Sporomusa sphaeroides DSM 2875: one gene and its partner. Each later gene encodes a partner of the first gene's protein in a complex. Links are inferred from orthologs where the notes say so. Each region holds a gene or a part of one and is shown in the gene's direction. Other genes may lie near its edges.

The links. The genes of interacting proteins can lie anywhere in the genome.
Region 2: the proteins of secG (region 1) and secY are in contact, whole or in part, in a crystal structure (PDB 5AWW), measured with the Thermus thermophilus proteins. The link is inferred for Sporomusa sphaeroides DSM 2875 from one-to-one orthologs. Residues at the interface, in WP_223903268.1 of Thermus thermophilus: Tyr5, Ile9, Tyr12, Leu13, Ala16, Leu19, Val20, Val23, Leu24, Gln26, Glu27, Pro28, Gln30, Gly31, Ala32, Asp34, Leu35, Met36, Gly37, Gly38, Ser39, Ala40, Asp41, Leu42, Phe43, Ala45, Arg46, Val48, Tyr53, Thr56; in WP_096411648.1 of Thermus thermophilus: Leu14, Gln16, Arg17, Phe20, Ile34, Pro35, Pro37, Ile72, Arg108, Arg109, Asn112, Gln113, Arg116, Ile117, Ile120, Pro145, Gly146, Trp147, Phe152, Phe155, Val156, Val159, Thr160, Val162, Ala163, Gly164, Ala166, Leu167, Trp170, Glu173.

What each region holds. Positions count from the first base shown.
Region 1 is NZ_CP146991.1:3,203,447-3,211,010, reverse strand. Bases 2,870-5,648 are described here. They hold secG (preprotein translocase subunit SecG), read left to right. Parts: upstream 2,870-4,033; coding sequence 4,034-4,264; downstream 4,265-5,648. Other genes in these bases: SPSPH_RS15010 (sodium-translocating pyrophosphatase), read left to right, coding at 4,348-5,648; SPSPH_RS15020 (hypothetical protein), read left to right, coding at 3,603-3,812; eno (phosphopyruvate hydratase), read left to right, coding at 2,870-3,574. In the rest of the region: tpiA (triose-phosphate isomerase), read left to right, coding at 1-701; gpmI (2,3-bisphosphoglycerate-independent phosphoglycerate mutase), read left to right, coding at 727-2,268; more of eno, read left to right, coding at 2,288-2,869; more of SPSPH_RS15010, read left to right, coding at 5,649-6,354; SPSPH_RS15005 (gamma-glutamyl-gamma-aminobutyrate hydrolase family protein), read left to right, coding at 6,545-7,273; SPSPH_RS15000 (alpha/beta hydrolase), read left to right, coding at 7,302-7,564. UniProt on the Bacillus subtilis protein: Involved in protein export. Participates in an early event of protein translocation.
Region 2 is NZ_CP146991.1:524,866-529,517, forward strand. What follows is about bases 1,749-4,652. They hold secY (preprotein translocase subunit SecY), read left to right. Parts: upstream 1,749-2,524; coding sequence 2,525-3,781; downstream 3,782-4,652. Other genes in these bases: rpsE (30S ribosomal protein S5), read left to right, coding at 1,749-1,837; rpmD (50S ribosomal protein L30), read left to right, coding at 1,850-2,035; rplO (50S ribosomal protein L15), read left to right, coding at 2,084-2,524; SPSPH_RS02420 (adenylate kinase), read left to right, coding at 3,794-4,447; map (type I methionyl aminopeptidase), read left to right, coding at 4,444-4,652. In the rest of the region: rpsH (30S ribosomal protein S8), read left to right, coding at 1-337; rplF (50S ribosomal protein L6), read left to right, coding at 361-912; rplR (50S ribosomal protein L18), read left to right, coding at 951-1,319; more of rpsE, read left to right, coding at 1,337-1,748. UniProt on the Bacillus subtilis protein: The central subunit of the protein translocation channel SecYEG. Consists of two halves formed by TMs 1-5 and 6-10.

The sequences.
Region 1 (7,564 bases):
TACTTGTGCGGGAATTAGCGGCTTTGACCAAGACTGTTACCGATGTGGATATGGTGGTGTGTCCGCCGTTTACGGCGCTGGCAGCCGCTGCCGGTGCGGTAGCAGGGACTGCCATTGGTTTGGGCGCTCAAAATATGCACTGGGAGGAAAAAGGCGCCTTTACCGGCGAAATCGCTCCCGGCATGCTGAAAGATATTGGCTGCACCCATGTGATTATTGGTCACTCTGAACGGCGTCAGTACTTTGCTGAAACCGACAAAACCGTAAATCAGAAAACCAAGGCTGCTTTCAAGGCCGGTTTAACTCCCATCGTATGTGTGGGCGAGACGCTGGCTGAGCGGGAAGCCAATGCCACGGAAAAGGTTGTCGGTATTCAGGTTGAGGGCGGCTTGGAAGGTCTCACCGCCGAGCAGGCCGCGAACCTGGTAATTGCCTATGAGCCGGTTTGGGCTATCGGCACCGGGCGTACGGCTTCGGCCGGGGATGCCAATGCGGTATGCGCTTTTATTCGCCGTACGGTAGGCGCGATGTTTGGTCAGACAGTTGCCGACAGTCTGCGTATTCAATATGGCGGCAGCGTCAAACCGGACAATATAGCTGAACTTATGGCCCAACCTGACATTGACGGCGCCCTGGTTGGCGGAGCGAGTCTGGAAGCAGATTCTTTCAGCAAGCTGGTGATGTTTTCGGGGAAAGCCTAGACCTTATGAATAAAGGAGAATAAACGTGGCTAAACTTTCTTCCCCCATTGCGCTGATTATAATGGATGGCTGGGGTATTGGCCGTGTTGATGATGAATACAACGCTATTGCCAAAGCCGGTACCCCGCATATTAAGCTGTTAACCGAAATGTATCCCAATACTGCCCTTGTTTGTTCCGGTGAGGCGGTTGGTTTACCGGAAGGGCAGATGGGCAACTCCGAAGTAGGTCACCTGAATATCGGGGCAGGCCGCGTTGTTTATCAGGAGCTTACCCGTATCAGCAAATCTATCCGGGACGGTGATTTTTTTCATAATCCGGTGTTTGTCAAGGTTTGTGAACAAACCAAAGCTTCGGACGGGACGCTGCATCTCATGGGCCTGCTTTCCGACGGCGGCGTACACAGTCATATCAACCATTTGTACGCCCTGCTGGAATTAGCCAAACGACAGGGGATAACCAAGGTCTATGTTCACGCCTTTCTGGACGGGCGGGATGTGCCCCCCTCCAGTGCTGTTACCTATATTAAAGAGCTGGAAGCCAAGATGGCGGAAATCGGCGTTGGCGCTATTGCCACCATCTCCGGGCGCTACTATGCCATGGACCGGGACCAGCGCTGGGAGCGCACCAGCAAAGAATACCAGGCACTGGTTTATTGCCAGTGCGCCCAGGCTCCCACCGCCGTCGAAGCCGTCGAAGCCTCCTATAAAGCCGGCATAACCGATGAATTTGTAGAACCGACCGTGGTTGCCGGTTGCGGCTATTGCGGGATAAAACCCAGAGACGGCGTCATCTTCTTCAACTTCCGTCCCGACCGGGCCCGCCAACTCAGTCATGCCTTAAAGGATGCCGCGTTTGAAGGATTTGAACGGACCCAGGAGGACCTGCCGCTCTACTTTGTGACAATGACCCAGTATGACGAGACGCTGGCCTTGCCGGTGGCCTTTCCTCCGGCTCACACGGCCAATACCCTGGGCGAAGTATTCAGCCGGGCCGGTTATACTCAACTGCGTATTGCCGAAACGGAAAAATATGCTCATGTTACCTACTTCTTTAATGGCGGCGAGGAACAGCCTTTTGCCGGCGAAGAACGGCTGCTTATTCCTTCACCGAAAGTAGCCACCTATGATTTACAGCCGGAAATGAGCGCACCTGAAGTTACCGACAAGGTAGTTGACGCCATAAAATCCGGTAAATATGACCTTATCATTCTTAACTATGCCAATGGCGATATGGTAGGCCATACCGGTGTGCTGGAGGCCGCGACCAGTGCGGTAACAACGGTTGACCAGTGTGTCGGCCGCGTGGCCGGGGCGATGCGCGAACGGGGCGGGATTACGCTGATTACGGCCGACCACGGCAATGCGGAGGTTATGCGTGATCCGGTAACCGGGGAAGCCTTTACCGCCCACACCACCAACCGGGTGCCCTTTATTCTGGTTTCGGAAGCCCACCGGGGCGCCAGCCTGCGTGAGGGGATCCTGGCCGATATTTCCCCGACGATTTTAGCGCTGGCCGGTATTGCTCAGCCGGCGGAAATGACCGGCAAAAGTCTGTTAGCCAAATAAATATGCAGGAGGAAAACACATGTCTACAACCATTGTTGATGTTTTAGCCAGAGAAATTATGGATTCCCGCGGCAATCCGACCGTAGAAGTCGATGTACTGTTAGAAGACGGCACCATGGGCCGCGCCGCTGTTCCTTCAGGGGCATCCACCGGCGCTTATGAAGCGGTGGAACTGCGTGACGGTGATAAAAGCCGTTATCAGGGAAAAGGCGTACTGAAGGCTGTCGAGAATGTAAACGAAATTATTACTCCGGAAATTATCGGCATGGATGCGCTTGACCAAATCGGTATTGACCAAGCCATGCTGGAACTTGACGGTACACCCAACAAAGCCAAGTTAGGCGCTAACGCCATTCTGGGCGTATCCATGGCGGTAGCTAAAGCAGCGGCAGCCGCTTCCGGGCTTACCCTGTATCAATACCTCGGCGGCGCTAACGCCAAAGAAGTGCCGGTGCCGATGATGAACATCCTCAACGGCGGCAAACATGCCGACAATAATGTCGATGTTCAGGAATTCATGATTTTGCCGGTAGGCGCAGACAGCTTTGCCGAAGCTCTCCGCATGGGTTCGGAAATTTATCACAGTCTCAAAAAAGTGCTTGGCAGCCGCGGTTTAGCTACTGCTGTCGGCGATGAAGGCGGTTTTGCTCCGAATCTGTCTTCCAATGAAGAAGCGCTTAAAGTTATCATTGAGGCGATTGAAGCTGCCGGTTACAAACCGGGTGAACAAATTATGCTGGGACTTGATGTGGCTGCCACGGAAATTTTTAAAGACGGAAATTACCATCTCGAAGGCGAAGGTGTTGTGAAAACTCCGGCTGAAATGGTGGAATACTATAGTCAGTTAGTTGAAAAATATCCGATCATTTCGATTGAAGACGGAATGTCTGAAGACGATTGGGATGGCTGGAAGCTGCTGACAGAACGTTTGGGCGGCAAAGTGCAGCTGGTCGGCGACGATTTATTTGTAACCAATGTCGAGCGCCTGAGCCAGGGAATTGCCACCAGAACCGCTAACTCCATTTTGGTTAAAGTAAATCAAATCGGCACCCTGACCGAAACCTTTGACACTATCGAAATGGCGAAGCGGGCCGGCTACACTTGTGTTATCTCCCACCGTTCGGGTGAAACCGAGGATGCCACTATTGCCGATATTGCCGTAGCCGTTAATGCCGGTCAAATTAAAACCGGTGCTCCGGCCCGTACCGACCGGGTGGCAAAATACAATCAATTGCTCCGGATTGAAGAGCAATTGGGTGATCTTGCTCAGTATCGCGGCCGCAAGGTCTTTTATAACCTAAGATAAGTTCGCGCCGGAAGGAGGTGAACTCATTATGCCGAAGGGATATTTTATTCGATGCAGTGACTGCGGTTATCTGTATGAGTGTGAAGAAGATTTGATGGAGTGCCTGAATAAGCATATCTGCGAGCATTGCGGCAGTTCCAATATGGAAGTCATTCAGCAGCAGGAAGGCCGGTTTGGCTGCACCAGCCGCATGAATACGCATGTCGTTAACGCCGACCTGCATCCCGATTTTCCCTAACCGGTTCTCACCTCCGTTAAGGCGTAAAACAGTATGGAAAGACAGCCGGTACCCCCGGCTGTTTATTTTTGAAAATTTTGGGTAAAATATTGTAGCAAATATGTGAAAAAATCGACTAGATAATTGTCAAGCATCCTGGAGTGTGTTAGAATGTTGTTATGCCTTGGCAACGTGATTTGGCAACAAGAAATAACGGTATCAGTCGTGAGGGGGGTTAAGAAGTGATAACAGGACTGATGATTTTGGAAGGCATACTTTCGATTGCATTAATTGCCGTTGTAGTGTTGCAGTCGGGGAAGAGCGCGGGTTTATCGGGTTCGATTGCCGGGGGAGCCGAATCTATTTTCGGTGGTAAAGGTAAGGGCCTTGATGGAATTCTGGCAAAGGCAACCATTATCCTCGCCACTTTGTTTGGAATAGTAACATTGATTTTGGTTAAATTGATGCAGTAGCGTCACTAACCTCAATGGCTGGATACTATCCGGCATATTGGGGTATTTTTGAGGGGTTTATTTCAAAGGAGGAAAAGTTAACAATGGATTTATTGTACTTTGCGCCGGTGGCAGGTATTGTCGCACTGGCTTTTGCTGCGTATTTGATGGCCAGCGTTTTAAGAGAAAGCCCTGGCAATCAAAAAATGCAGGACATCTCTCAGGCTATTTTTGAAGGTGCTATGGCCTTCCTTAATCGTCAGTACAAAACACTTATTCCGTTTACTATCGTTATTTTCTTAATTCTATTTTACATCGACGGTTACAAATTGGCTGTATCCTTTCTGGTAGGTGCCGTTTGTTCGGCCATTGCCGGTTATGTGGGTATGACCTCAACCACCAAATCCAACGCCCGTACCACCGAAGCGGCCCGTCACAGCCTGAACAAGGCGCTGAGTGTTTCTTTCCGCGCCGGTGCGGTAATGGGTATGTCGGTTGCCGGTTTAGGACTTTTAGGTGTATCCGGTCTATACATAATCTTCAAAGACCCTGTTGTTATTAACAGCTTTGCGTTTGGCGCAAGTGCTATCGCTTTCTTTGCCCGTGTCGGCGGCGGTATCTTTACCAAAGCAGCCGACGTTGGCGCTGACCTGGTCGGTAAGGTAGAAGCAGGCATTCCGGAGGATGATCCCCGTAATCCGGCTGTTATTGCTGACAATGTCGGTGATAATGTTGGCGACACCGCCGGCATGGGTGCCGACCTATTCGAATCCTATGCGGCTACCGCTATTGCCGCTATGCTTATCGGTCAAACTGTGTTCAAAGGCGATATCAATGGTGTACTGTTCCCGCTGGTTATCGGTGCGGCCGGTATTTTTGCATCCATTGTCAGCACCTTCCTGGTTAGAACCAGTGAAGACGGCGACCCTCAGGCGGCCTTAAACAGAGGTATCTGGGGCACCAATATCCTGGTGGCTTTTGCTACCTATGGTTTTGCCAGCATGATGTTCCCGGCTCAGGCTATGGGCATTACGATTGCGGTTATTTGCGGTCTGGCGGTTAACGTACTTGTTGGCGCTATTACCGAATACTATACTTCCAATAACAAGCCTCCCACACAACACATTGCCGATGCTTCCCAAACCGGTCCGGCTACCAACGTTATTGCCGGTATTGCCTGCGGTCTGAGAAGTACCGCACTGCCGATGCTGGTATTTGCCGTTGCTATCTGGGTTGCCTACAGTGCAGCCGGTATCTATGGTATTGCTATGGCAGCCATGGGCATGCTGTGCACAGCAGGCATGGTTGTTGCTGTTGACTCCTTCGGTCCGGTAGCCGATAATGCCGGTGGTATTGCCGAAATGGCTGAACTTGGACCTGAAATCCGTAAAACCACTGACAAGCTGGATGCGGTTGGTAACACCACTGCGGCTATTGCCAAAGGTTTTGCCATTGGCTCGGCGGCGCTTACCGCCCTGGCCTTGTTCACCGCGTTTGGTGAAGAAATAGCTAAAAACCCCAAACTGTCCGGTCTTCTGGTTAATGGCCATCTGGTAATCAACCTGACCGAACCGGCTGTTATTATTGGTATCTTCCTGGGCGCGACCCTGCCGTTCCTGGTGTGTGCTTTTACTATGGAAGCAGTTGGTAAAGCTGCCTTTGAAATGATTGGTGAAGTTCGCCGTCAGTTCCGTGAAATCCCCGGCATTATGGAAGGCACAGGCCGTCCTGACTATGCCAGCTGCGTGGATATCAGCACTAAAGCCGCTATCCGTGAAATGATGCTGCCTGGTCTCTTTGCCGTAGGTTCTCCGATTCTGGTTGGTTTCGTACTTGGCGCGAAAGCGCTGGCAGGCTTCCTGGCCGGTGCTACTGCTGCCGGTGTGCTGCTGGCTCTCTTTATGTCCAACGCCGGCGGCGCCTGGGACAATGCCAAGAAATGGATTGAGACAGGCAAATTAGGCGGTAAAGGTACTCCTGCCCATGCTGCCGCAGTTATCGGCGACACGGTTGGTGACCCGTTCAAAGATACTTCCGGTCCTGCCATGAACCCGCTGATTAAAGTTGCCGGTACTATTTCACTTATTATTGCTCCGCTGCTTTTCTTCTAAAATCTAATGATGAAACGCCAAGCTATTGTAGCTTGGCGTTTTTTTAATCTAAAGGAACTTCTCTCCTAATAACTTGGTTTTCTGCTTACGGGGCGATGCCAAAAGTAAAACCGCTTCTCGCGTTTGTTTTCTTTCTGTGGGAGATAATGGTATAATAGTATAAGTAAAATAGGTGGTGAGGTGAAGCGATATGCGCAAACCGCTGATTGGTATTACTGCCAACCAGTTTGTGACAGAAGGCGGGATCATGGCCGGCACCAAACGGCAATTTGTCAGTGATGCCTATGTCCGGTCGATACTTAGCGCCGGCGGGGTGCCTGTGTTGCTGCCAATTATTACCGAGCAGTCAGCCATTGAGCAACAACTGGCTGCAATGGACGGCCTGCTGCTCACCGGAGGTGGCGATATGCAGCCACAGCTGTTTGGGGAAGAGCCGGTGCCGGCACTGGGTAAAGTCATCCCTGAGCGCGACACGCATGAATTGCTGCTTGTCGCTTTGGCACTGAAGGCAGATAAGCCGGTACTGGGCATTTGCCGGGGCTGCCAGGTGCTGGCCATCGCGTCAGGCGGCACTATTTATCAGCATTTATCGGCAGATGAAGCCACTATTCAGCATGACCAGAATTCTCCTGCCGATTATGCCGGACATACCGTTTTGCTGGAGCCTGGCTGCAAATTAGCCACGATATTAGGGGACAAAGTTATGACCAACAGCTTCCATCATCAGGCCGTCAAGAGCGCTGGCCGCGGGCTTACCGTGAGCGCACGGGCCAAGGATGGAATTATCGAAGCCATTGAGCATGAAACAGCCGCTTTTGCGGTGGGCGTTCAATGGCATCCTGAACTAATGATTGACAGCAATCCGGCCATGCTTGCATTATTTGAAGCGTTTGTCAGTGCGGCCGGCCGGAAATACTAGTAGTAATTGTTCAATGGGGGAGTTTGAATTGGCTATTATGCCAGGATCTGAACCTTTTTTTCTGCCTGGTGGTGAACAGGGTGTACTTTTGGTACATGGTTTTACCGGAGCGCCGTCAGAGATGCGCTTGGCAGGAGAATATTTACATAAGTTAGGCTATACTGTATTAGCGCCCCGGCTGCCGGGGCATGGAACAACGCCCCGGGAAATGGCGAAAACAACCTGGAATCACTGGTATGGCAATGTTGAGGACGGTTATCATTTATTAGCGGGAATATGCAGCAGTGTTTC
Region 2 (4,652 bases), 2.7 Mb from region 1 along the record:
TCACGATAAAGTCGAGATTCCGGCATCGAAAATTAAACAAGCCGTAGTCCAAATCCTGAAAGACGAAGGTTTTGTTAAAGATTACGACATGATCCAAGATGGCAAGCAGGGAATGCTGCGGGTTAGCCTAAAATACGGCCCAAATCGCGAAAAAGTAATTACAGGAATCAAGCGCATTTCTAAGCCCGGTCTTCGCGTTTATGCTAAGAAAGAACAGTTGCCGCGCGTACTGGGTGGTCTCGGGATTGCGATTATCTCAACATCAAAAGGCATCATGAGCGATAAAACCGCTCGTAAAGAAGGTCTGGGCGGCGAAGTAATCGCATACGTTTGGTAGTCTAGTGATACAGGAGGTGCAATATGTCTAGAATTGGTAGGACTCCCATAGCTGTTCCTGCTGGCGTTACCGTAACCATCGGCGACAGCAATTTCGTAACAGTTAAAGGCCCTAAAGGCGAACTGACCCGCCAACTCCACCCTGATATGATTATCGAGCTGGAAGGCAGCGTCATCAACGTCAAGCGGCCTACAGATAATAAACAACACCGTTCGCTCCACGGTTTGACCCGGACGTTGGTCAGCAATATGGTAACCGGAGTAACCCAGGGTTTCGCGAAAACCTTAGAGATTGCCGGTGTAGGCTATCGTGCTGCTAAAGCTGGTCAAAAACTGGCGCTTACCTTAGGCTTCTCCCATCCGTTGGAAGTTGAACCGCCTACAGGTATCACCATTGATGTTCCCGCACCTAACCGGATTGTTGTCTCCGGTATTGATAAAGAAGCGGTCGGTGCACTTGCTGCTAAAATTCGCGGTTATCGCGAACCGGAACCGTATAAAGGTAAAGGCATCAAATACGAAGGCGAAATTATCCGCCGCAAAGTCGGTAAAGCCGGCGGTAAAGGCAAGAAATAAACTCAAAAAAGGTAATTTAGGCGAAAGGAGTGAACACCTTGCTGCGTAAACCAAGCAAAAACATCGCGCGCCAAAAGCGGCAATTAAGAGCACGGAAAACTCTGATTGGCACCGTTGAACGCCCGCGTCTAAACGTATTCCGCAGTTTGAAGCATATTTATGCTCAGATTATCAACGATAAAACCGGTACTACCTTAGTAGCGGCCAGCACACTGGATAAAGACATCAGTGCTAAAGTTGAATACGGTGGAAATACAGATGCAGCCAAAGCTGTAGGCGAGGCAATCGCTAAACGGGCCCTCGAAAAAGGAATCACTAAAGTGGTATTTGACCGCGCCGGCTATATCTATCACGGCCGCGTGGCTGCTCTGGCAGCTGCTGCACGCGAAGCCGGACTTGAATTCTAAGAAAAGGAGGGAAATTAGTGGCTAGAATTGATTATACCGGTCTTGACCTTAAAGAAAGAGTAGTGTTCATTAACCGGGTTGCTAAGGTAGTAAAAGGCGGCAGACGCTTTTCCTTCAGTGCGCTGGTAGTTGTCGGCGACGGCGACGGCCATGTCGGTTTCGGCTTGGGCAAAGCTGCCGAAGTACCGGAAGCTATTCGTAAAGGCGTAGAAGACGCTAAAAAAAGTCTTATCAAGGTTCCTCTTGTCGGCACCACCATTCCCCATCAAATTACAGGTGAATTTGGCGCAGGCAAGGTATTGTTAAAGCCTGCCTCCGAAGGTACTGGCGTAATTGCCGGCGGTCCGGCCCGTGCGGTGCTTGAACTTGCTGGTATTAAAGATATCTTAACCAAATCACTTGGTTCATCTAATGCCAACAACGTAGTACGTGCCACCATAGTCGGCCTTAGCCAACTTAAACGCGCTGAAGAAGTTGCCAGCCTGCGCGGCAAGACCGTTCAGGAACTGTTGGGTTAAGGAGGTAACATCATGGCGAAAATCAAAATTACTTTGACCCGTAGCTTGATTGGCAGACCCGAAGACCAACGCGCAACCGTAAAAGCTTTAGGTCTCAAGAAAACCAACAGCTCGGTCGTACAGGAAGATAATGCGGTAATCAGAGGCATGGTTCGCAAAGTAGAACACCTTGTTACTGTAGCAGAAGTAGCTGAATAAATTACAAAATGGCGTTAGCCAATATACTAGTTCAAGGAGGTGCTGTTAATGAAATTACATGAATTAGCTCCAGCGCCTGGTTCAAAAAAAGTTCGCACCCGTGTAGGCCGTGGACTTGGTTCCGGTCTTGGTAAAACTTCCGGTAAAGGCCACAAAGGTCAAAAAGCCCGTGCCGGCGGCGGTGTGCGTCCTGGTTTTGAAGGCGGCCAAAAGCCCTTGTACTTAAGATTGCCCAAACGTGGCTTCACCAATATATTTGCCAAAGAATACAGCGAAGTTAACGTAGCTGTACTCAACCGCTTTGATAACGGAACGGTGGTTGATCTTGAGGCATTGGTAGAAGCTGGTGTAATCAAAAAAGTGCTTGACGGTCTTAGAATCTTAGGCAATGGCGAGCTTAACAAGGCTCTAACAGTAAAAGCCAATGGCTTTACTAAGTCGGCCGCTGAAAAAATTCAGGCAGCCGGCGGTTCTGTCGAGGTGATTTAATTGCTGGCAGGGCTCTCGAACGTTTTAAAGATTACCGAACTGAGGCAAAAGGTAGTATTTACCTTAATTATGTTCCTGGTGTTTCGCTTAGGCACACATATCCCGGTACCGGGAGTGAATGCCTCTGTCATCGAGCAGCTGTTTACTCAAGGTAATCTGTTTGGGCTTCTGGATATGTTTTCAGGTGGTGCTCTCAGCAAGTTTTCAATTTTTGCGATGAGCATAACGCCCTATATCAATGCCTCGATTATCATGCAGCTACTCACCGTAGTTGTACCGAAATTTGAGCAATGGTCCAAAGAAGGCGATGAAGGTCGTAAAAAAATTACCCAAATTACCCGCTATGGTACTGTTGTGCTTGGTTTTATCCAAGCCATTGGTATGGCCTTTGGCCTAAAAGTAGCTATCATCAACCCCGGGGTTGGCTCCATCCTTCTTGTGGCGATTACCCTGACCGCAGGAACGACGTTCCTAATGTGGGTGGGTGAGCAAATCACCGATAAAGGGATTGGGAACGGTATCTCGCTTATTATCTTTGCCGGTATCGTATCAAGCCTGCCGGGTGGCATCTATACGATGTTTGAGTATTTGAGTGCCGGAACAATTAGTATATTTAGTCTGCTATTGTTCTTAATAATTGGTTTGGCCATGATTGTATTTGTTATCGCAATACAGCAAGGCCAGCGCAGAATTCCTGTTCAGTATGCCAAACGGGTAGTTGGCCGGAAAATGTATGGTGGCCATTCTACTCACATTCCGCTGAAAGTAAATCAAGCGGGCGTTATTCCGATAATCTTTGCGTCATCTGTGCTGATGTTCCCAGTAACCATTGCTCAGTTTATTAATGTACCCTGGGTAAAAACCGTGGCAGAGTGGTTTGCGTGGGGCACGCCGATACAAACAGTTTTGTATGCGCTCTTAATCGTGTTCTTTACGTATTTCTACACTGCGGTTACTGTGAATATATCAGATATGGCAGAGAACATGAAAAAACACGGCGGATTTATTCCGGGCATCAGGCCGGGTAAACCCACCGCCGATTATTTAGACCGGATTATGACCAGAATTACCCTGGCCGGATCCATATTCTTGGCCATCATCGCCATATTGCCAAACTTCATCGGAGCCATAACCAATATCCAGGGAGTGTATTTTGGCGGTACAGCTCTGCTCATTGTAGTAGGCGTGGCCTTAGACACCATGAAGCAAATTGAGGCGCTGGTACTCATGCGTCATTATCAAGGCTTCATGAAGTAGGAGGTAGTGGTCATGTTTATTCTGTTAATGGGCCCGCCTGGTGCCGGTAAAGGCACCCAGGCGGCCAAACTGGTAGAGAAATTCAAAATTCCCCATATCTCCACAGGAGATATGTTCCGGGCAGCCGTTAAAGAAGGCACCGAGCTTGGAAAACAGGCTAAAGCCTGTATGGATGCGGGTCAACTGGTGCCAGACAGTGTCACTATCGGCATTGTCAAAGAGCGCCTGGCGAAAGAGGATTGCCAAACAGGTTTTATCCTTGACGGTTTTCCCCGTACCACTGTCCAAGCCGAAGCGCTTGACCGCACATTGACAGAGCTCGCCATTAAGCTTGACCGGGTTATTAATATTACGGCTCCGAGTTCAGAATTGGTTGGCCGTATGACCGGCCGCCGGATTTGCAAAAGCTGCGGTGCTACGTATCATGTAGCCTTTAATGCTCCGCAAAAAAGCGGCGTTTGTGACAAATGTAATGGCGAACTGTACCAGCGGGCTGATGATACGGAAGAAACGGTAGTCAACCGCTTATCGGTATATCAAGCGCAAACCCAGCCACTGATTGAGTATTATCAGGATAAGGGACTATATACCGAAATTAACGGGCTTCAACCGATTGACGATGTTCTAAATGATATTGTCGGCAGCTTGCGAGGCGGCCAAGTATGATTATCTTAAAGTCACAAAGGGAACTTAATTACCTGCGTGATGCCGGGCGAATAGTGGCCGAAACGCTTGCAGAAATAAAAAAAGCGGCGCAACCTGATGTCACTACGCTTGAACTTGACAGGATTGCTGAGCAGTATATTAAAAGCAAGGGTGCAACGCCGGCATTTAAAGGCTATCACGGCTTCCCCGGCAATATCTGCGCCTC